DNA from 4 places in the Gracilibacillus sp. JCM 18966 genome. Region 1 is predicted to be linked to each of the others. Evidence: riboswitches for the same ligand, from Rfam matches in the RefSeq annotation. Region 1 holds a riboswitch; each other region holds the start of a gene.
The links. A riboswitch is a leader RNA that binds a small molecule or an ion and turns the genes downstream of it on or off. The one in region 1 is predicted to bind S-adenosylmethionine.
Positions count from the first base shown of each region.

Region 2: another riboswitch for S-adenosylmethionine. It lies ahead of ACZ5N5_RS10370 (methionine ABC transporter ATP-binding protein); the one in region 1 lies ahead of ACZ5N5_RS06880 (OsmC family protein).
Region 3: another riboswitch for S-adenosylmethionine. It lies ahead of ACZ5N5_RS01220 (acetyl-CoA C-acyltransferase); the one in region 1 lies ahead of ACZ5N5_RS06880 (OsmC family protein).
Region 4: another riboswitch for S-adenosylmethionine. It lies ahead of ACZ5N5_RS10060 (SDR family NAD(P)-dependent oxidoreductase); the one in region 1 lies ahead of ACZ5N5_RS06880 (OsmC family protein).

Region 1 is NZ_AP043883.1:1,420,796-1,426,536, reverse strand. Features, by position in the region: gene ACZ5N5_RS06895 (glycoside hydrolase family 13 protein) at 1-231, opposite strand, end outside; gene ACZ5N5_RS06890 (SLC45 family MFS transporter) at 315-1,682, opposite strand; gene ACZ5N5_RS06885 (hypothetical protein) at 1,882-2,070, opposite strand; SAM riboswitch class I at 2,099-2,205, shown strand; gene ACZ5N5_RS06880 (OsmC family protein) at 2,292-2,732, shown strand; gene ACZ5N5_RS06875 (sodium-dependent transporter) at 2,752-4,092, opposite strand; gene ACZ5N5_RS06870 (hypothetical protein) at 4,169-4,405, opposite strand; gene ACZ5N5_RS06865 (sigma-70 family RNA polymerase sigma factor) at 4,402-4,911, opposite strand; gene ACZ5N5_RS06860 (hypothetical protein) at 4,898-5,269, opposite strand; gene ACZ5N5_RS06855 (MOSC domain-containing protein) at 5,331-5,741, opposite strand, start outside.
Region 2 is NZ_AP043883.1:2,159,988-2,165,728, forward strand. Features, by position in the region: gene ACZ5N5_RS10355 (SLAP domain-containing protein) at 1-247, opposite strand, end outside; gene ACZ5N5_RS10360 (MetQ/NlpA family ABC transporter substrate-binding protein) at 338-1,180, opposite strand; gene ACZ5N5_RS10365 (ABC transporter permease subunit) at 1,203-1,871, opposite strand; gene ACZ5N5_RS10370 (methionine ABC transporter ATP-binding protein) at 1,864-2,889, opposite strand; SAM riboswitch class I at 2,974-3,081, opposite strand; gene ACZ5N5_RS10375 (PTS sugar transporter) at 3,288-4,838, shown strand; gene ACZ5N5_RS10380 (PFL family protein) at 4,908-5,741, opposite strand, start outside.
Region 3 is NZ_AP043883.1:271,000-276,740, reverse strand. Features, by position in the region: gene ACZ5N5_RS01225 (acetoacetate--CoA ligase) at 1-423, opposite strand, end outside; gene ACZ5N5_RS01220 (acetyl-CoA C-acyltransferase) at 439-1,590, opposite strand; SAM riboswitch class I at 1,669-1,781, opposite strand; gene ACZ5N5_RS01215 (MFS transporter) at 1,985-3,169, shown strand; gene ACZ5N5_RS01210 (VOC family protein) at 3,239-3,649, shown strand; gene ACZ5N5_RS01205 (GHMP family kinase ATP-binding protein) at 3,663-4,859, shown strand; gene ACZ5N5_RS01200 (nucleotidyltransferase family protein) at 4,865-5,596, shown strand; gene ACZ5N5_RS01195 (NAD(P)H-quinone oxidoreductase) at 5,625-5,741, shown strand, end outside.
Region 4 is NZ_AP043883.1:2,094,966-2,100,706, reverse strand. Features, by position in the region: gene ACZ5N5_RS10075 (amidase) at 1-946, shown strand, start outside; gene ACZ5N5_RS10070 (dihydrofolate reductase family protein) at 948-1,550, opposite strand; gene ACZ5N5_RS10065 (hypothetical protein) at 1,680-2,384, opposite strand; SAM riboswitch class I at 2,589-2,689, shown strand; gene ACZ5N5_RS10060 (SDR family NAD(P)-dependent oxidoreductase) at 2,762-3,526, shown strand; partial or broken gene ACZ5N5_RS10055 (Na+/H+ antiporter NhaC family protein) at 3,552-4,847, shown strand; gene abc-f (ribosomal protection-like ABC-F family protein) at 4,891-5,741, opposite strand, start outside.

The DNA.
Region 1 (5,741 bases):
TTCGTCCATAATATCTTGGTAATCAGAAATATCGTAGCCATTATCATCATTTGGAGATTTATACATTGGACATATCCAGATGACATCGATTCCTAGGTCTTTCAAATAGTCGAGCTTTGATGTTACTCCTTTTAGATCTCCAATTCCATCCTCATTACTATCCATGAAGCTTCTCGGATAGATTTGATAGACAACACTTTCCTTCCACCACTTTCTACTGACAGTCCGCATCTCTATTCTCCTTTATCTTTTAATCTATTTGAAAAAATGGATGTATCCATTTTTTATATGTTCGTCCATGCTTATCTGTTCCCTTACGATTTTGCTAAGGTTTCTCTGATTGTTCCAACCGACAATGCCCCAATTATGAGGAAAATTCCTGATAATAAGATCATGGCAGGCATCGACGACCCAAGTAATGGAAAAATGGCAAAGCTTACACAAGAGGCAATAATTTGTGGTAAACAAATACTACCATTGAACAAACCGAGATATGTCCCCATATTTTCCCCTGTTAATGCATTTGTAAGAATCGTAAATGGAAAGGTCATCATGGCTGCCCAAGCGATTCCTATTAGGGTAAAGGAGATAACTAAAAGCCATTGATGTTGGATAAAGAATACGGAACTAAATCCGATTCCTCCAAGCACTAAACTAATCGCATAACCCAGCTTTCTTCTTTGGTTAGAAATACGTGATAGTACAAGTGACCATAGTACTGCAGCTACGGATTGTACTGCGGACAAGATGCCGAACCAGTTACCTGCAGCTTGATAAGCAGAGCTGGAAGGATCTGTCGTATTCCACACATTCGCCGCAACAGCACCTGTACCATATGTCCAAAGATATTGAAAGCCCATCCAACAAAACAATTGAACAAGTGTAACTGTCCAAAATACTTTTGGAGCACTGCGGAGTAAGCCAAACATACTCGTTTTTTTCTTATGCGCATCTTCTCTTATTCCGTGGTAAAGAGCATATTCCGAAGGGGAATATTCCTTCACCTTAAATACCGTAAATAAACTACAAATGATTAGAACTACCGCACCGACATAAAAGGAAATAACCACTGATGGTGGGACAACTCCCTTAGGCGCAGTGTTGGAAATACCTACTGCAGTTAGTAAAAATGGGAAAATACAAGCTAAAACAGCCCCGCTATTCGATAGGAAGCTTTGAATCGAATAAGCGAATCCTTTTTGCTTTTCATTGACCATATCTCCTACCATCATCTTAAATGGCTGCATTGCAACATTAGATGAGAGATCCATAAATAAAATCGTTACCGCCCCAAACATTAAAGCAAGCATGGAACCAAACCCAAAACCAAAGCTTCCCGCATTCGGCAATAAACACATAACTATTACAGAGACAATGGAACCAACTAGTAAATAAGGGATTCTCCGGCCGAGCCTCGGCATCCACGTTCGATCGGATAAATAACCAACAATCGGTTGAACGACTAACCCTGCAAGTGGCGGTAATATAAAGAAAAATCCTAATTTAGTAGGATCTGCTCCAATCGTTTGAAAAATTCGCCCCATGTTGGCACTTTGCAAGGAGAATGCCATTTGTACTCCTAAAAAACCAAAACTAATCAACCATATCGTACTGATTGGTAGATTCGGTAATTGTTGTTTTACATTGCTTTCTTCTTCTGTCTTAATTTCTTCTGCTAACATAATATCCTCCTTAAACCTAAACCTCTCATTTATCCGCTTTCAAAATGCAATCGATTGCACATAAGCTTTCATTTGTTCTAAATGGTTTTTTGTTACGATATATAAATACTATTACTTTTTTAATCGAGCAATTCATATTATATCTGAAATTATTTTATAGCGCAATCGATTGCATTAATGTTCCTAATATTTCTTTTTTCTATAAATCTATTTTGATTAGCATATGAGGGGCTGTTTGCAATATATCTTGGTGAACGCTCCTCTTCCTAGCTAGATTGCCAAGATATATCTTTTTATCTTGACTATCTCTCCTCTCCATAGCGAGATGAGCAAAATATATTTTTTCGACAACCTGTTCTTCACTAAGTTGATGTTTTTCTTTTTTCATGATATAGTCTATGAAACTATATGGATATTTCTCATCCAGAGAGGGGGAGGGACTGACCCTATGATCTCTCGGCAACCAACTTTTATTCAAAGTATGGTGCCAACTTCAGACGTATTTTAATACGAAAGATGAGAAGGAAAGCAATTATACTATCGGTAATCAGCCCTTCTCCCCTTTTTAGAGAAGGGCTTTTTCACATCTTACTTTAGGAGGAAACAAGCATGGCTATTCACACATTTAAAGCAACAGCAACATTAAAGGAAAAGGTTTTAGTAGAAACGGAATCCCGAGGACATAAGGTGATGGTTGACGAACCTGCATCCCTTGGTGGCACTGATACTGCAATGAACCCAGTAGAATTATTACTTTCTGCATTAGGATCCTGCCAATCGATTGTGGCACGTACGTATGCTGAAAAATTTGATATTGATCTAAAGAATTTCCGTGTTGAATTAGAAGGGGATATTGATCTGGACGGATTTTTCGATAAGGGGGATGTGCGCCCAGGATATTCGGAAATAAGCTCAACCTTTTACATTGATACTGATGCTCCAAAAGAAAAAGTGGAGGAATTTGTCACATTTTTAGAGGAGCATTGTCCAGTAGGTGATACGATTCAAAACCTTGTTAATCTTTCCTCTACCACTGTCATAAAAAAATAACCATCTCTCCTTGAGATGGTTATAACTTCCATATCCCGATCAAATTCACATACACTATGAGAATCGTGACCGGTACAATCCAAGTCATGACAACTCTCCAGATTTGATACCAGCCATTGGATAGGTTGTTAGACATCTTAAACTGCTCTTCCACCAGCGCTTTATCCATTCGATGAATGATAAACATCGCAATAAGTAAGCTTCCGAGTGGTAGCAAAATATTACTCACTAAATAATCTGTTGCATCAAATACTGTTTTATTAAAGACCATGAAATCCTTTAGAATACTGGAGGACAGGGCTGCTGGAATACCCGCAATGAACATAACAAGTCCTGAAATCCAGGTCACTTTCTTTCTCGATCTTTTTCCATTTTCCGTGAAGGCAGATACGATAATTTCTAATAAACTAAAGGAGGACGTTAAAGTCGCAAATAAAAATAATAATAAGAATAGACAGAAGAATACTTCCCCGAAAGGAATTTGAGCAAATACTGTCGGCAAAATAATAAACAATAAGCCCGGCCCTTCTGTAGGCTCAATTCCAAAGGCAAACACTGCCGGGAAAATAGCTAATCCCGCTAATAAGGAGACGAAAATATTCATCACGACAACAGAGGAAGCAGATGCCGGGATACTCACTTCTTTTCCTAAATAAGAGCTATAGGTAACCATACAAGAAAAACCCACTGCTAGAGCAAAAAAGGATTGACCAAGCGCATAGAGAATTCCCTCTCCTGTTAGGCTAGAAAAATCTGGATTTAGAATAAAAGAGATCCCTTCCGCAGCCCCTTGTAGAGTGAGGGAACGAACGACAAGGATAATAAAAAATAAAAACAATAATGGCATCATATATTTATTCGCTTTTTCAATCCCATTCTTTATTCCAAAAGAAATGACAGCAACATTAATGAGTAAAAACAGCGCTAACCCTGTTAACGTAATGACGGGCGAGGAGGTGACAGCGCCAAATAATTGCTCATAATTCGCTCCATCCTTAATTACTTGACCAACAATAGACTGAGCACTATAAATCAAGACCCAACCACCTACCACACTATAAAAGGAAAGCAATAGAAAGCAGCCTAATACACCTAGCTGACCGATCATTTTCCAATGGCTATTTGGCGCTAAGGTTCTATAAGCCGTGATCGCTTCTTTTTTCGCGCCACGCCCAATTACAAATTCTGATATTAGCATCGATAATCCAATCACAAGGGTGAAGACAATGAATAATAGGAAAAATGCTGCTCCTCCATTTAGTCCTGCCTGATATGGAAACTTCCAAATGGCACCTAGTCCAATCGCAGCACCAGCGGAAGCCATAATAAACCCAATTTTGGATGACCATTGTTCACGCATCGCAAACACTCCTTTTCATATAAAGACTATTATAAACTTTATATGGTCTTAAGGGAAGTGTAGGATTGTTCCTTGATTAGATTAAAAACATCGTAGGTAGAAGTAGGATGAATATCGCAAACAATGGATATAAACCAAGCTTGATCGTAGACTTCTCATGTATGGAAAGGAACTCCAAAGGACTCTTCACAGGCTTACAGATCCAGTCTGCTAGCTGATCTAGCTTGTTTTTTTTCAGTGGTATCTGAGGGATTTCTACATGAAACTCCTCTAACCTTTCTTTGAGCTCTTCTGGTATTTCTTTTTTATTCATGCCGTTCCCTCCAATAGCTCTTTTAATCTTTTCAACGAAGCATGTAATCTTGATTTGACGGTCCCAATAGGTATTTCTAGTATTTTCGCAATTTCTTTTTGACTTAAATCATGATAATAGGTTAATAAAATGATTGCACGCTGATGCTCAGGTAATTGCTTGATAGCTTCTTGGATCGTAAGTTTATCAATAGACGACATGCTTTCATGTTGGGCTTCTTGCTGGTATAAAAATGGCAAAAGCTTCTTCCAGCGTTGCCTCTTATTCAACCGATTAATCATCAATTGATAGGCCATGCGAAATAAATAGGTCTTGATCGAGGATTTTCTCGCATCAAATTGATGTTGATATTTATGAAAACGCAAAAAGGTATCCTGGACGATATCAATACTTAGCTGCTCCTCCTGACAGTAACGGTAGATAAAAAGATAGATAGGGGTTTTGTAAGAAACGAACAATTCCTCAAGGCTGTATTGTTCTTCTTGCTCCGCCTTATTCAAATTCATCTGGCCACCGTTTTTTTATTCCCTTAAGTACATAAACAATTCTAGAGATAAGCCAAATAATGGTGAGTAAAGAAAATATAGCGGTCTGATGAAGAAAAAATTGCACCCAAGGGCTTTCAATATTATCTCCGCGAAGTAAAACAATACATAAACCAATCAGGCAGAGATACGTATATCCTGCAACTACAATATTAATATTATCCCATCTCGTCCATTGAAAATAAATATCTGTTTTCTTAAAATCAATTTTGCCTTGTGAATCCTTGACCACCTTTTTGTTTAACGTAGCGATAAATATTGCGAAAACATTTCCTAAGATCACCACAACAACTGTACTGATTAACCAACCTAATGTCATATTGTCCTTCCTTTCCTTCTTTTACTTACTTATACAAGTAAGTAGATAGAAAGGTTCACTTCTAATTTTTATTTGGACCAAATACACGTTTATCACTAGAGGATGTCTTCTTTCCTTTCAACCTTTTCGACAGGGTCTCTTTCCAGCTTTCCGCTAAGAATGGACAGGAAGCTAGTTCCTCTACGAGAGCTAAATCATCTTTTTTACGATACATCACTTCATTACATTGAGCAATCGTCCATTTAGGGTAAGGTCGCTCTAGCAAAATTAATTCCTGTTCTGCTTGAACATAGCCTTCTTCCAATACGCGAAAATACCACCCTGTTCTACCTGTCTCCTGTATCTGCAGAGCAAAATCCATGATGCGATATCGTCTTGCAGGCTTCCAGCACGGCCTTCTCGGTTGAGCCACTTGGATAACTGCCTCACCAAATCGGTAGGTGTCTCCTATACAAACACGCTGTTCATCTAA
Region 2 (5,741 bases), 740 kb from region 1:
CAATCATTTCTTGCTCTTGAAAAATAACTAAATCTACCTTGCTTAAATCCACTCCTGTTTCGGAAAAATTGTGAATTAAATTCGTATACAACAATTGATCCTTATGGTTAAAAGCATAGCGAATGGTATTGAAGGTAATCGCTTGTTTCTGATCTTCCTTTGTTGAGTGAAACACCTGTTCAATTATGGCTAAATCACCTTTAGCAATGGTCTTTTCCCAAGCGGCTTCTAATAATAATCGTTGCATTTGCTCATCTCCCTATAACTTTCTTTGATTTAATCATACTTATGAAGGAAAAGCAAAAAGCAGGCACCACATGTTGTGCCTGCTTCTTCGTTATTCTGATACTGGTACAACTGATCCGTTGTATTCTTCTTCGATAAATGTTTGAATTTCATCAGAGCGAAGCACTTCTACTAATTTTGCCAATGCTTCATTGTTTTCGTCTTCGCTACGAGCTGCAATAATGTTAACATATGGTGACTCAGAGCCTTCCAAGATTAATGCATCCTCTGTTGGAACTAAACCTGCTTCCAAGGCATAGTTTGTATTAATAGCTAGAATAGCATCTTTTTCTCTTTCATAGAACTCAGGTAAAAAGCCTGGGTCGATACTAGCATCAAATTCAAGGTTTAGAGGATTCTCAACAATATCATCAACAGTTGCAGATTGTTTATCTACATTCTCATCAATTTTGATTAAACCTTCTTTTTCTAATAGAGCAAGAATTCTTCCATGGTCTGGTACATTACGACTCATAATAAAAGTTGTACCCTCTGGAATATCATCGATATTGTTTATGTTCTTTGAATAAATTCCCATTGGCTCAATATGAATACCACCTAAATTAACAATATCAAAATCAAATTCTTCTTTTTGTTGCTCGAAGTAAGGTATGTGTTGGAAATAGTTCGCATCTAATGTTCCATTATTTAAGTCTTCATTTAAGAATGTGTACTCTTGATAGGCTTCCACCTTAAGTTCAATGCCTTCTTCTTTTAAAATAGGAGCAGCTTTTTCTAATACTTCAGCATGTGGCACACTGGTCGCACCAACTGTAATAGAAGTTGTCTCCTGGTTTCCTTCTTCATTGCTTGCATCCTCATTCTCTGAAGTTCCACAAGCTGCCAATACGATTAATACAGATGCTGTGAATAATAAAGCTAGTAATTTTTTCAAAATAAATCATCCCTTCTAAATTTTATCTTTTATCTACCGCTTTGGATAGTAAATCCCCAATTAATTGAAAAACAAACACAATAGCGATAACAAATATGGTACATATAAGGACTACATCGAAATCTCTTCTTAAGAAACCTTTCATATAGGCAAGATCCCCAAGTCCACCTGCACCAATTATACCAGCCATTGCTGTATAGCCGATTAAGGAAATAGCTGTTACCGTAATACCTGATATAAGAGCAGGCATTGATTCCGGTAAAAGCACCTTAAAAATGATGGTGTGAGGTTTTGCCCCCATTGATTTTGCTGCTTCGATAACACCTTTGTCTACTTCTTTTAATCCTATCTCTACCAGTCGTGCATAAAAGGGAGCCGCTCCAATAATTAATGCAGGGAGTGCAGCCTTCCATCCTCGAATCGTACCTATTAGAAAATCAGTGAAAGGAAATAAGAGTAGGATCAAGATAATAAATGGTATGGCTCGAAACACATTGACAACCGTTGCAGTGACAAAGTTAATAAAGCGATTTTGCCAAAGGTTTCCTCTATCTGTTAAAAACAGCAATAGCCCAAGTATAATTCCAAGAATGAGAGTTCCAGCTACGGAGATGAGTGTCATGTATAAGGTTTCTTCTGTTGCTGTCCATAAATCCTCCATGTTTACATTTGGAAATAATTCTTTAAGCATGACGTAACACCTCAACTTCCACACCAGAGGTTTCAATAAATTGAATAGTTTTGGATAGAATATCTTTCTCTCCGTTTAATTCAATATACAATGTTCCATAGGCACCTTCTCTAGTTGGGGCAATAGAGCCTTGTAGAATATTAATTTCTACATCAAATTTTCTAACGATTTCTGTAATGAGGGCCCTTTTAGCATCATTACCAATAAAGTGTAGCTTGATTACTTCACTATTGTCATGATTGGTTATGAAGTTCTGCAATTTATCTTGTTCATGCTCTAATGGATTTAATTGCTGAACAAATCGCTTTGTAGTAGCTGACTTCGGACGAACAAATACATCCAATACGTCTCCCGTTTCGACAACTTCTCCACTCTCCATAACAGCGACTCGATTACATATTTTTTGAATGACATGCATCTCGTGTGTGATCAAAATAATAGTAAGACCTAGTTTCTGATTAATGGACACAAGTAATTCGAGAATATCATCGGTTGTTTCAGGATCTAATGCAGAAGTAGCTTCATCACAAAGCAATACCTCTGGATCATTGGCAAGTGCACGGGCAATGCCAACTCTTTGTTTCTGACCACCACTTAGTTGTGCAGGATAGGAATTTTCTTTTCCAGATAATCCTACTAGATGAATTAATTCAGTTACCTTTTCAGATCTCTTGGCTTTTGGTACACCTGCTATCTCTAGTGGAAAGGCAATATTATCAAATACGGTTCTAGACCAAAGGAGGTTAAAATGCTGGAAGATCATACCGATCTTTTGACGTTTTTTCCGCAGCTGAGCTTGAGACATATTCGTTATATCAAGCTCTTGTATTGAAACAGTACCATTTGTTGGTTCCTCTAATCGATTAATCAATCGGATAAAGGTACTTTTTCCAGCACCACTATAGCCAATTACACCAAATATTTCTCCTTTTTCTATGTTTAATGAAACATTATTGACAGCTTGCACTTGTTGTTTATTTGTCTGATATAGCTTTGATAAGTTTTCAATCTTAATCAATCAGCCCACTCCTTTCTCTGGGGTAGAAAAACAAAAAATCCTTTCTGTACAAGAGGACAGAAAGGATGTATGCTCCGCTTAGTCCTCTTATCTTTCAAAGCGAACTTGCTTTGATGGAATTAGCACCTATCAGAATCATCTGACGGTTGCTGGGTTTCATAGGGCCAGTCCCTCCACCTCTCTTGATAAGAGTATTACTTTTATTATAAAGGTAATCATAGCATGACAAATAAGTGAAGTCAATAAGTCTACTAATTGTTGTAATCATCGGACTTTTCAGAAAATTCAACTCTAGTACTTTGAATAATTTTTTACTCTTTTACTCTACTATAGTAGCGCATTAGACAATTTTCGACTATAATAGACAATTGGTAGATTAAATGAAAAGAGGTTAAGAGATGAAACATATCGCAATAATTGGTAGTAGTGGTGGGAACCTCTATAACCTTGGTGGAAAAAAACCAGCTAAGCTACTAGAAGAAATTAGAGTTCAAGCAAACAGTGCAGGAATGAAGCTTCACGCTGTCCAGTTCGTTGGTGCTGAAGAAAGCATGGACTCTGCAAAACAAGACACAAAGGCGTCTTTATGGCAACTTGATGAAAGTGGAACATTTACTCAAAGTGAAAGAGCTAATCTTAGTGTCGTAAATGAAGAAGCGCGATTATTGGATCAGAAAATTGCCGATTTAATAGAAGAAGAGCAAATAGATGGATTAATTGTAATGAGTGGTGATCCAAATGATACGAATCAACACGTCATTCGTGCTGCCGCTAAGAAACAAGTACCAGTAGTAGGAACTGGTGGTACTTCTATGGCAACTATTGCCACCTTGGGTGCTAGAGTAATAGCAACCTCTGGTACCACTGGAACAACCAATCGAACGAGGGCTGTTTCGTTTATTACTTCTTTAAGTAAAGAATTTCAACTGTCGTATCGCCCGATTTTAGGAAGCAATCCATCCAATCAAATATCAAATGGGCTCGGATGGCGAAATATCAATATTCGTGGGATCATGATGTCGGCATTACCAGGTTTTATCGCAATGGCTCTTATATTGGCATTAAGTAAAATACCAGCACTTTCTGGTTTAAGTGAGGTGTTCGATCTATTAATTGGTGCACTTCCTGTTGTTATTGCCGTTATTGCCGCAAAGCAGGTTTCAGAATTAGATGAAGTGTCTATTGTTGCAGGTGTTATTGCAGGAGTATTGTCGGTTGATGGCGGGATTATTGGTGGAATGATCGCTGGTATTCTTGCAGGGGTCCTGGTGCGTATACTCTTCCGAAAATTTGTTGAATGGCGCTTTCCAATGACAACAGTCAACATTGCTGCAGGTGGAATTGCTGGATTATTCTCTGGATTATTAGTTTATTATTTTATTGCACCAATTGCTTTATTTATAGGTGATGGAATAAAACAGTTAATTGAGCTTGCGGTAGATTTTAATCCGATTCTTGCTGGTACCATTGCGGGAGTGTTAATTTGGCCAGCCATTATTGGTGGGGTCTATCATGCTGCCATCTTGCCGATTGTATTGCTAGAAATGGAGCGTACGGGGAACAGCTTTTTAGGTGCTGTTGATATGGTGGGATTAGTAATGGTAGCTGCTGGTATTAACTTAGCGAATATTATTCGACCACGTGATAAAGGAGAGGCAGCAGTTGCCGTTCCAGGCTTTCTAATCAATCTTGGCTTTGGAACCTTTGTTGAATCAGCCTACCCATTTATGTTTTCGAGCAAATGGATTTTCGCTGGAGCTCTTCTATCTGGGGGGATAGGTGGTGCATTAGTTGGCTTTTTTGAGGTTCGTGGAACAGCCTATGTTCCTACCTTTACGGCACCATTGCTTGCCAATCACTCTCTTGGCTTCATCATTGCAATGCTTGTACCATGTCTAGTAGCATTTTTTGTTACATTAATTGTAAATCAGATAAAACGAGCGAAATAATGCTAGAAGAAGTCTATGATAGCTGCATTGCTTTTATAGACTTCTTTTAACATTAGTATCTCTGGATCCTTAATTGGTAAGGGATTGAATTGGTGCAGGTATCCTTCCACCACGCTGAATAATTTTCTCAGAACTAAAAGAACTAACTCCGATTATCGGTGCTCGACCAAGTAGTCCGCCAAATTCGACCGATTCGCCTTGTTTTTTGCCGATCACTGGAATAACACGTACAGCTGTTGTTTTTCGATTGATCATGCCTATTGCAGCTTCATCCGCTATGATGGCAGCAATGGTTTCTTCGCTAGCTGATCCATCTAGTGCAATCATGTCTAATCCAACAGAGCAGACACATGTCATCGCTTCAAGCTTTGATAATTCAAGAGCACCATCCTCAATACCACGAATCATTCCATTATCTTCACTTACTGGTATAAAAGCGCCACTTAAACCACCAACGTAGGAGCTGGCCATCGCCCCACCTTTTTTGACCGCATCGTTCATGAGTGCTAATGCGGCAATGGTTCCATGTGTACCGACACGTTCTAAACCAATCTCTTCTAGTATTTCCGCAACACTGTCATTCATAGCATTGGTTGGTGCAAGCGACAAGTCCATTATACCAAATGGGACGTTTAGTCTTTGTGCTACTACACGCCCAATTAATTCACCTGCCCTTGTAATCTTAAATGCCGTATTTTTGATCACATCAGCTATTTCTCCCAAATCGGCATTTGGGAATTTTTTTAATGCATTTAATACAACACCAGGACCACTTACTCCAACACTTAACACTACTTCCCCTTCACCCGTGCCGTGAAAGGCTCCTGCCATAAATGGATTATCCTCAACCGGATTACAAAAAACAACTAGTTTGGCACAACCAATACTATTATGATCTTTCGT
Region 3 (5,741 bases), 1.1 Mb from region 1:
TCCTTTTTGAACACCTAAATCGATTAAACCTCTCTGTGCTTTCGCGACGAGTGTTCGTAGCTCTCCCATTGTGACAGAACGTGTGACACCAGTCTCATTTGCCTCATAAACAGCTTTTCTTTCATCCGGTCCACGTAATAGATTTTCGGTAAAGTTAAGTGTCGCTTCTGAGAAGAAGGTGGCGTCTGCCATCGACTCAGCAGGGGTGTAAATGGTTTCTCCTTTATTTCCAATCACTTTTGCATAATCCCAAACATGGGACCAAAAATCGCCGATATGGGAAATCGACCAGCGATGGAAACGATCATAAGGAAAAAGAGACTGCCCACAAAATTTGGCAAATGCTTGTATATGTGAAGCTTGGATTTGTTCTTCTGTTGGTTCCCACAAATAAGGGGATTGATTTAACAAACGGGTACTCATGAAAAAATCTCCTTTCTAATTGGATACTTCTATTAAAATAGCGCCACCTTGGCCACCACCACCACAAAGGGAAGCAATACCAAGCCCACCTCCACGTCTTTTTAATTCATGGGCAAGGGTTAATACGAGACGAAGACCAGTGCCACCTAGTGGATGTCCAATAGCGATAGCACCACCGTTGACATTCACTTTACTGTAATCGATGTTTAGTTCACGACAGCTTGCAATCACGACACTAGCAAATGCTTCATTGATTTCGAACAAATCAATATCATCTATTGTTAGATCGTTTTTTTGGAGCAATTGCTCAATTGCTTTTGCTGGCTTTGTTTGTAAGCTCGTGTCAGGCCCTGCTATTTCTGTCCAATCCATGACTTTAGCAAGTGGCTGTTGCCCTAGTTCTTTTGCCTTTTGCTCCGAGGTGATGATTCCAAAGCTTGCCCCATCTGTCATTTGGGAGGCATTGCCTGCTGTAATCGTTCCATTCTTCGTAAAAGCAGAAGAGAGGCTCGCTAACTTTTCAAGACTAGTATTCTCACGGATGCCTTCATCTTTCGCTAAGACATTCTCAATCGGTGCAATTTCTGCTTGAAACAATTTGTCTGTTTGAGCTCTAGCTGCTCTTTGTTGAGATAGAAAAGCATATTCATCTTGCTCTTGGCGGTTAATTTGATAGATTTGATTGTGCTTCTCTGTTAATACACCCATCGACTGGTCACTTAGCGCACACCATAAACCGTCATGTAATAGGCTGTCTGTTAACTCCGTGTTCCCAATTCCTGTACCGAGTCTAACGGGAATGGTATGAGGAGCATTTGTCATCGAATCAAATCCACCTACCACATAATAATCTCCTTCATTTAACAGAATTCTTCTGGAAGCATCTGCAATCGAAGCAAGCCCCCCCAAACAGACATTATTTAAGGTAATAGCTGGAGTCGAAATATCGATGCCAGCTTGATAAGCAACCTGCCTTGCGGGATTCTGCCCCGCTCCTGCTTGGATTACTTGTGCTAGAATGACGCCATCTGGATGGTGTGCTTCTGTATTTTTTTGAATTAAGGCATGTAAGGCAGAAGCTCCTAATTCTGTTGCTGAATAGTTTGCCAATCCACCCTTCCATTTTCCAAAAGGTGTTCGGTTTCCGTCGAGAAGAATAGTCCCCATTGTCTTTAACTCCTTTTAAGTGAAATAAAAAAAGTCCCTCTATAAAAGATAGAGAGACTTTGGTCATCATGATCCGCTCTCTTATCTTTCTAAGCATAGCTTAGATGGAATTGGCACCTGTATTAAGTAAATACCACTTAATGGTTGCCGAGGCTTCTAAGGGCCAGTCCCTCCACCTCTCTTGATAAGACGTTATTTTGTATATAATTCCGAGTGAATTACTTTAATATTAGATTTTTAATATGCTTAACTTTAGCATTTGATGCTAGGTATGTCAATGGTTAATTAAGGGAATTATCAGGGATTTTTTTGCAAGCCCTTTCGTTTTTAACTTCCACCTATCTGTTGTACAATAGAAATATATTTCGAGTATCGAAAAAAAGGAGTAAGATAAATGCAACTTCTAGAAAAGGAAGTAAAAAAAGAAAAAATATGGACGAAGGATTTTGCCCTCATTTGTATGGCAAATTTTTTTATATTTTTAGGCTTTCAGATGACACTACCAACCATTCCTTTATTTGTGCAGCACCTTGGTGGAAATGATCAAATGATTGGAATTATTACTGGTGTGTTTACCTTTTCAGCATTGTTATTTCGTCCGAATGCAGGGCATTCCCTAGAATCCGTAGGGAGAAAATTTGTGTACATGCTAGGCTTAGGGATATTTGTTCTATCTGTTGGTTCATTTGCTTTTATTTCTAGTGTTATCCTGTTATTTTTTATTCGTTGTGTTCAAGGAATCGGTTGGGGCTATTCGACAACAGCTACTGGCACTATTGCAACAGATCTCATTCCACAGAAGCGAAGAGGAGAAGGGATGGGCTATTTCGGTTTATCTGGTAACATTGCACTGGCTATCGGTCCAGCTCTTGGTCTGTCCCTATATGGAGTCACCTCCTTTACGGTGTTGTTTTTAATCGCGTCAAGTCTTGGAATCATTGCCTTTATTCTCTCTACTCAGATTACATATAAAAAAGTAGAATCCCGTGAGAAGATAAAAAAAGCTAGATTTGATCTTTTTGAAAAGACAGCCCTACAGCCATCGATTCTATTATTTTTTATTACAACCGCATTTGGAGGGATTGCTTCTTATCTACCTTTATATACAGAGCAGGAGGGTATTGCTGGCATTGAGGTCTACTTTCTTATTTATGCACTTTTCTTAATGATTACTAGAGCCTTCGCTGGTAGATTATATGATCGTTATGGACATATCGTCGTTTTCCTACCGGGAACCTCCTTGATTCTTATCGCCATGCTATTGTTATTTTGGTTACCCAATTCCTTCATCCTGTTTTTAGCTGCAGCACTTTATGGATTAGGCTTTGGTACCGTTCAACCAGCATTACAAGCGTGGGCGATTGATAAAGCAAGCACCAATCGAAAAGGGATGGCAAATGCTACTTTTTTCTCGTTTTTTGATCTTGGTGTAGGTATTGGCGCCATTGTATTCGGACAAATCGCTTTCTTATTTTATTATGATTATATTTATTTAACTGCAGCATTTTCTATTTTCTCATCGATGGCCATCTATTTAGGCTTGCTAGTACGATTAAGATTTGTTAGTCGTCCCCATTAAAGCAAAAAGCAATGGCGTCATGAAGACAGTTATGATACGATTTAGCTAAAAATAGAGGAGGAATCTATGGTGATAAAGGGAATTGGTCATACAGCTTATTTTGTGCGGGATATGGAAAGATCGTTAAGCTTTTATTGTGATGTACTAGGACTGGAAAAAGCGTTTGAACTCCATAATGAACAGGATGAACCTTGGATTGTCTATCTTAAAATTAGTGAACGGCAATTTATCGAGCTTTTCTACCATGGGAAGGATGGCACTCTTCAACCAGAAAATGCTGCTGGTTATCATCATCTATGCTTAGAGGTGGAGGATATTCAACAGATAGCGGATCACTTGAACAAGAAAGGCTGGCCATTAGATGTGGAGCCTACAAAAGGTGTCGATCACAATTACCAGTGCTGGGCAACAGATCCTGATGGGAATAGGATTGAATTCATGCAACTAATGCCAGATTCTCCACATCTCAAAGGAAAGTAAAGAGGGATAAAAAATGCATGAGTTAATACAGTTATATAAGGATGTATATGGAGATGACACATTAAGCGCTGTTCTTTCCCCATTAAGGATATGTCCATTAGGTGCACATGTGGATCATCAAGGCGGTATCGTGACAGGACTCGCTTTAGATGAAAATGTAGAGATGGTTTTTTCTGCAAGTGATGATGGTTATGTTCGGATTCAAAGTGCTGATTTTCCTGATGAAGAGTATTTCCATATTGATCGTGTCCCGGAAATGCTACCAGGCTCTTGGGGAAATTATGCACGAGGTGCAGTGCTTGCCTTAAGCAAGGATCAGAAATTAACGACAGGTTTTCGTGCCGTAATTAGTGGCAGGCTACCAATTGGAGGATTAAGTTCCTCCGCTGCTGTAACTACCGCCTATTTATTGGCACTATGTCATGTGAATCAATTGAAGGTAAAAAAGGAGGACCTCGTTTACTATAGTCATGATGTAGAAACGAGCTATATCGGGCTAAAAAATGGGATTCTTGATCAATCAGCGAATTTATTAAGTAGGAAAGGGCATCTCTTGACTGTTGATTGTAAAATGGGAAATCATCAGTTAATGGATAGACCTAACGATATGCCTGAATTTGAGGTGATCGTTGTCTATTCAGGTGTTAGTAAGTCTTTAATTAGTACAGACTACAATAATCGAGTGGATGAATGTCGGGTTGGTGGTTGGCTTTTACAGGAATTAGGTACGCTTAATCAAACGAATCTTGCGGAGGTTAAACTTCGTGATATTCCAGATCAAATTTATCACACATATCGAGATCAAGTTCCTGGTAGATTTCAAAAAAGATTGGACCATTACTATTCAGAACAGGAACGAGTAATAGAAGGGATCAAGGCTTGGTCAGCTGGGGACATTCATCGATTTGGTCAGCTAATGTTTGCTTCAGGTCAAAGCTCGATCGATCAATATGAATGTGGTTGTCCAGAGCTCGTTACGATTTATCAAATTTTAAAGGAATTAAATGGTGTTTATGGTGCAAGATTCAGTGGAGCAGGCTATCGAGGTTGTTGTATTGGATTCATTAATCCTAAATATAAGCAGCAAATCAAACATGCGATCGAAACGATCTATCCAACACAGCATCCAAAATTTAAAGATGAGTACAAGGTTTATTTTTGTGAAATTGGTGATGGAGCAAGATTGATAGAGCAAGTAGAAGAGGGGTGACAATGATGAAAGCAATTATATTAGCAGCCGGTTATGCAACAAGGCTTTATCCACTCACAAAGCATACGGCAAAACCTTTACTAAAGATCGGGAAAAAAACGATTATCGATTACATTATCGATAAAATAGATGATGTACAACTAATCGATGAAGTGTTCATTGTCACGAATGCTCGATTTTATCAAGATTTCTTAACATGGGCAGATCGGTATAATGGGAAAAAGAAAATTATAGTCGTCAATGATCAAACAACCTCTAATGAAAACCGCTTAGGTGCGATAGCAGATCTTCAATTCGTATTAGAGGAAAAAGAAATCAATGATGATCTATTAATTTTAGCAGGGGACAATTTATTCGAATTTGCTTTAACCGATTTTATCGATTATTTTTTTGCTAAAGGAACGGATTGTATAACTGTTCACTCATTGGGGAGCCTAAAAGAGTTACAGCATACAGGGGTTGTCGAAGTGGATCAAAGCGGAAAGGTGTTGTCATTTGAAGAGAAGCCTAAAATACCAAAATCAAGTCTAGCGGCTCCACCTTTTTATCTATACAAAAAAGAGACAACCCCGCTCATTAAACAATATCTAGAAGAAGGAAATAATCCAGATGCACCTGGTCACTTTATCCCATGGCTTATTAGACAAAAGGATGTTTATGGATATACTTTTGAAGGGAAAAGGATCGATATTGGCACATTAGAAAGCTATGAAAAAGTGAAGCAAATATTTCAATAAGTGGATGTTGGAAGGAAGTGTTCCATAAATGAAAGGTGTAGTAGCGATAAATCCTGGGGGAGCTGATCAACTAGCATATGTAGAGAGACCGAAGCCAACAATAGAGGAAAATCAGCTATTAATTGAAGTACATGCAACAGCCATT
Region 4 (5,741 bases), 670 kb from region 1:
ATTAATACCCTTTGCTCATGCTAACGATGGTGGAGGATCGATTCGAATTCCAGCATCTGCTTGCGGATTGTTCGGTTTTAAGCCAAGCCGAGGGCGTTTGCCATATAGCCCTTATGTGAATCATTTCTCCATTAATCATGCAGTTACAAGGTCTGTTAGGGATAGTGCTGCATTGTTAGATATCTTAAATGGAGTTGGAAAACATACAATATATCCAAGCTTCAAGACATATACGAATTTTTTAGAGAACGTAACGAAAAAAACAAATAAACTAAAGATTGCTGTTCGCTATCAGACTAATTCTCATGTTTCATTTGACAATGATACAAGAAAGAATATGGAAGAAACAGTAGAGTTAATGAAGGATTTGGGACATGAAGTCGTGGACAAAATGCCAACATTTGATTTAGATTCACTCGCACATCACTTTATTAATATTTGGCTTGGAAGTGGCTCTACCATTATAAAACATTCTGGACTAATGATAGGCCAAGAGGTGAATCGTGATAATGTAGAAAAGCTTACTTATGAGATTTTGGAATTCGGTAAAAATTTATCAGCCCTAGAATATGAGGAGTCACGTGTTTATATTCAAAGCGAAGCACAAAAAATATTAGAATTCTTTGAAGAAATAGATGTATGGATGACTCCAACCTTGAATCAGTTACCAAAAAAAATCGGAGAAAACAAAGAGACTAAGCAAACGGCCTATCAACAAATGTTAAATAATATGCTAGATTACAATCCACTAATGCCAATTGCTAATGCTACGGGACAGCCTGCAATGAGTGTTCCAACCTATTGGACTGAAGATGGATTACCGGTTGGGACCCACTTCTTTGCTAGACTCGGTGAAGATGACCTGTTACTTCAGCTAGCTGCCCAAATCGAAGAAAGACAGCCTTGGTTTCATCATTATAAAAAGATTAGAAAAAGTCTCTTGTAAATTAATACAAGAGACTGTATTTTAGATGAGTCACATTATCAGCAGCAATCGTTTCTATATTTTTAAGCTTTACTTTGCTATTTTGCTCAAATAAGCGAATTCCTCCACCAAGCAGAACTGGCGATACATGTAGTAGCATTTCATCCAATAGACCTTCTTGAATACATTGCTGTGCAATATGTGCGGTCCCGATACTAATATTTTTATCCTGCGCTGCTTTCTTCGCTTGCTCAACTGCACTTTTTATCCCATCTGTAACGAAGGTGAACGTTGTATTCTCTTCTATATAACTATCTGGTTTTTGATGTGTTACAACAAAGATAGGAATACCTTGAATTGGATGACTTCCACCCCATCCTTTTACAATATCGAAGGTTCTCCTCCCAACTATCATCGCGCCTGTATTAGCTACCGTATTGTCAAAAACTTTTTTATTTGTACTAGAAAGCTTGAAGAAATCGTTATAACTGCTTGATTCATTACCATCAAATAACCAATTTTGAATAAACTCTCCACCATCACCTAATGGCTGGATCTGACTATCATTTTGACCACTAATATAACCATCCAGAGACATCGAGATATCTAAAACAACTTTGCCCATTATCCTCCACCTTTCAAACAAAACTTTATCTTTAGCTTAACATATATTCCGAGGAGAAATTTCTTGTATCTTGCTAATAGTGACAGAGTTAGCTAAACAATAAAAAAGCAAGAGGTGTACTCCTGCTTTTTAAAATGCTGAAAAATCAATTCCATTCAATAAATGTGTAGCAACAATTAAGACTAATAGGTAGCCCGCAATTGTCCAGTACAAATCAAATTTCGGTTTTCTCATATGTACAAGGTAAAGATAAATATGAATTACCCCATAGAGCATTAAGGCAAAAACATATGTAACGACAAACAAATCTACCATTAAAAATCCGAAAAATAAAATCACTAAACAAAAAACTAATGTAAAAGGAATATTCACAATCGCATATTTCGTTAACAATTCTTTATGATCCATTTTACGATCTCCGAAATACATTAAAAGTAAGTAAAGAGAAAAATAGCCGATTGCAAAGGTAATCATCCAAGATAAGATGCTCGTTATGATAAACATTACGCCCACATCTGCAAATAAGCTGAGCATTCCCTCAAATCCAAATTTATAGAAAAGAAAATAACAAATACCTATCAATAATGATAATGATAATAAAATTAGTGCACTCGTTTCCATACGGATTGTTCGAGTAGAGCTCACGATAGCATGTGGTCTTAAAATCGCATCCTTCAGAATACCCTTTGTCTCTTTTACACTTTCTCCAAAATCAAAATTTATGGAGGAATTGTTCTCTTTTTTCTCCTCATTTGAAACAAATCGTTCCTTTTCTGTTTCCTGTTCCTCTGCTACTTCCGTTTGTTGTAAATCTTCGGTGTTATGCTTCTCCATTCCATCACCTCTTAAAATAATATATTATATCACTCTTATAACCTACCATTAAATTGTCATTCATTCAATATTTTTCCCATCGTTTAGTAGCAGAGAGAATGATTAACGAAAGAATGGCAAATTTTACAGGTGTAATTCCTAGTGAAACACTTGACTATAACTTGTTTCTAGTTGTAAACTAAAGAGCATTAACTTTCCTATATGTTCTTATCTAGAGAGGGGGAGGGACTGGCCCTATGAATCCTCGGCAACAACTCTTAAGAGTAATGTGCCAATTCCAGTAGCAAATAGCTAACAGATAAGAAGAGACATTCATCTTACTTCACCCTCTTCTTGCTTTTGAAGAGGGTTTTTTATTATAGAAAAGAGGTTATTCTATGCTCAAAGTTGATTTATCTGGAAAGGTCGCCATCGTTACAGGTGGAGCAAACGGTATTGGAAAGTCTATTGTTCAGGCTCTTTTATCATCTAACGCAAAGGTTGCCGCTATTGATATTCAAGAAACCAAGCAGACAGATGATGAAAATTTATTCTATTTCCAGGCAGATGTCTCTAACAAAAATGATGTCCATAATATGATAAAACAGGTTATTCATCATTTTGGAAAAATAGATATCCTAGTGAACAATGCTGGCATTTCGACAATGGATTACTTTACGGAGATAAAAGAAGAAGATTGGGATAAAACAATGGATATAAATGCTAAAGGTGTGCAATTATGTAGCCAAGTCGTTGCGAATAAACTGAAGGATCAAGGCTTTGGAGGTAAAATTATCAATATTGCTTCACAGGCTGGAAAAAACGGCTATCGCCTAATGGGGAGCTATGTTGCCTCTAAGCATGCAGTCATTGGGCTTACTAAAGTGATGGCTCTCGAGCTTGCGCAAGACCAAATTAATGTGAATGCCGTCTGTCCTGGTATTATTGAAACGGACATGAAACGTAAAGAACGAGTGATTGGTGGTAATTTGAGGGGTTTGAATGAAGAAGCAATTAGAGAAGAGGACTTTTCACAGGTGCCACTTGGAAGAACAGGAACTCCTGAAGATGTCGCATATGTGGTGGTCTTTTTAGCCTCAAAATATTCGAATTACATGACAGGACAAGCAATTAACATAACTGGTGGCATGACCATGCATTAACCTATATAAACAGGAGGAATACAACATGACTCAACAGACTAAAGGGAAGGCCTCGGCATTATTCCCCTTACTCATATTTATATTGTTATTTATCGGCACAGGAGTGTTGACAAAGGATTTTTCTAATATGCCACTGAATGTGGCGGTCATTATTGCGGCAGCTGTTGCCATTTTCATGAATCGCAAAGTAAAACTAGCTAAAAAAATTGAAATCTTCACAAAGGGGGCTGGGCATGAAAATATTATGCTAATGTGCATCATTTTTGTGCTTGCAGGTGCCTTTTCGGAAGTAGCAAAAGGTATGGGCGCAGTTGATGCGACCGTGAACCTTGGGCTTTCCCTCCTACCTGCAAACCTTTTAATGGTAGGATTATTTTTAATTGGTTGTTTTATCTCCATTACAATGGGGACATCGATGGGAACTGTCGTCGCACTTGCTCCTATTGGAATTGGTATTGCTGATCAAACGGATATTCCTATGGCATTAGCAATGGCTACTGTGATTGGTGGGGCTATGTTTGGTGATAATCTATCGATGATTTCGGATACTACGATCGCTTCCGCACGAACCCAAAACACTTCGATGAGCGATAAGTTTAAAACAAACTTTTTTATCGTTCTTCCCGGCGCATTGATTACTGCACTTATATTATGGTTCATTACTTCAGGAAGTCATATCAATCAATTGGAGGACTATTCTTATAATCTTGCGAAAGTTATACCTTATCTTGCTGTATTAATCGTAGCCATCTTAGGAGTGAATGTGGTAATTGTGTTAATCGGTGGGATTATCCTTGCTGGTGCGATTGGTATCATAGATGGTTCCTACACTGGTTCAACTCTGCTCTAGGCTGCATCACAAGGCGTATTGAATATGGAGGATATTGCAATTGTAGCATTGTTTATCGGAGGAATAATCGGAATTATTCAATACAATGGAGGGATAGATTATTTACTTCATGTAGTTTCTAACAAGATCAAATCGAAAAAAGGGGCTGAATTTGGTATCGCTGGGCTTGTTAGTGTAGCAGATATTAGTACTGCCAATAACACGATTTCCATTATAATGACGGGGCCGTTAGCAAAAGATATTGCAAGCAAGTATAATGTTGACCCAAGAAAATCGGCAAGTATTCTTGATATTTTCGCCGCTTGTTGGCAAGGAATCGTACCATATGGTGGCCAAATGCTGGCAGTGGCAGGACTTGCTTCGATATCACCCTTAAGTATTATGCCTTATTCCTTTTATCCAATATTGCTTGGAATTTGTGGAATTACTGCCATTTTGTTTGGATTCCCTCGTAGAAAAGTGAAACAGTAAATTTAGCCGCATGAAGTCTTTACTCATGCGGCATTTTTTTTTGCTAAGTTCTTTTCTCACTCATTTTTAGCTTAGCCCAGTCATAGTTTCCTTCCCATACATGCACATGCCCATCTTCGATCCAGAAAATCCTATCAAATAATTTATTTAGAAAGTAACGATCATGGGATATTGCAAGAATGGTGCCTTCGTATTGTTCAAGCGTTTCCTCTAATACTTCCAATGAATCTATATCTAAATGGTTCGTAGGCTCATCTAAGATCAATAAATTGGTATCCTGATACATAAGCTGGGCCAATCTCAACCTCATTTTTTCTCCACCACTTAGCTGGGAAACCTTTTTAAATACACTGTAGCCGTAGAATAGAAATTTTGCTAATATCTGTCTTGCCTCCGCTTCTGTTACTTTCACTTCGTCACGAAAGACATCGATTGCCGTTCTGTCTACCATTTTAGAAAAAGTATGCTGTGACAGGTAGCCAATCTTCACATTACTCCCGATCCTTACCTCTCCTTTGTCTGCTTTAAGATGTCCTAAGATTAACTTTAATAACGTAGTTTTTCCTGTTCCATTATTTCCGACGATTGCGGTTCTTTGTTGATACTGAACATGGAGATTGACATCTTGAAAAAGCTGGTTATCAAAAAATGCTTTCGAAACTGCCTTCAGCTGTATCACATCCTTACCACTTCTACTTCCTGCATCGATTTTCAAGTTCATTTTCTTCCGATTTAACACAGGGCGATCCAATTTTTCCATTCTTTCTAATGCTTTTTCCATATTTCTAGCTCTTTTATGGAGACCTTCATTTGGAGGTTTTGCCCTATTCGCCCATTCTCTTAGTCTTTTTATCGTTTCTTTCATTTTCTTCCTTTTCTTTTGCTGTTCTTCAT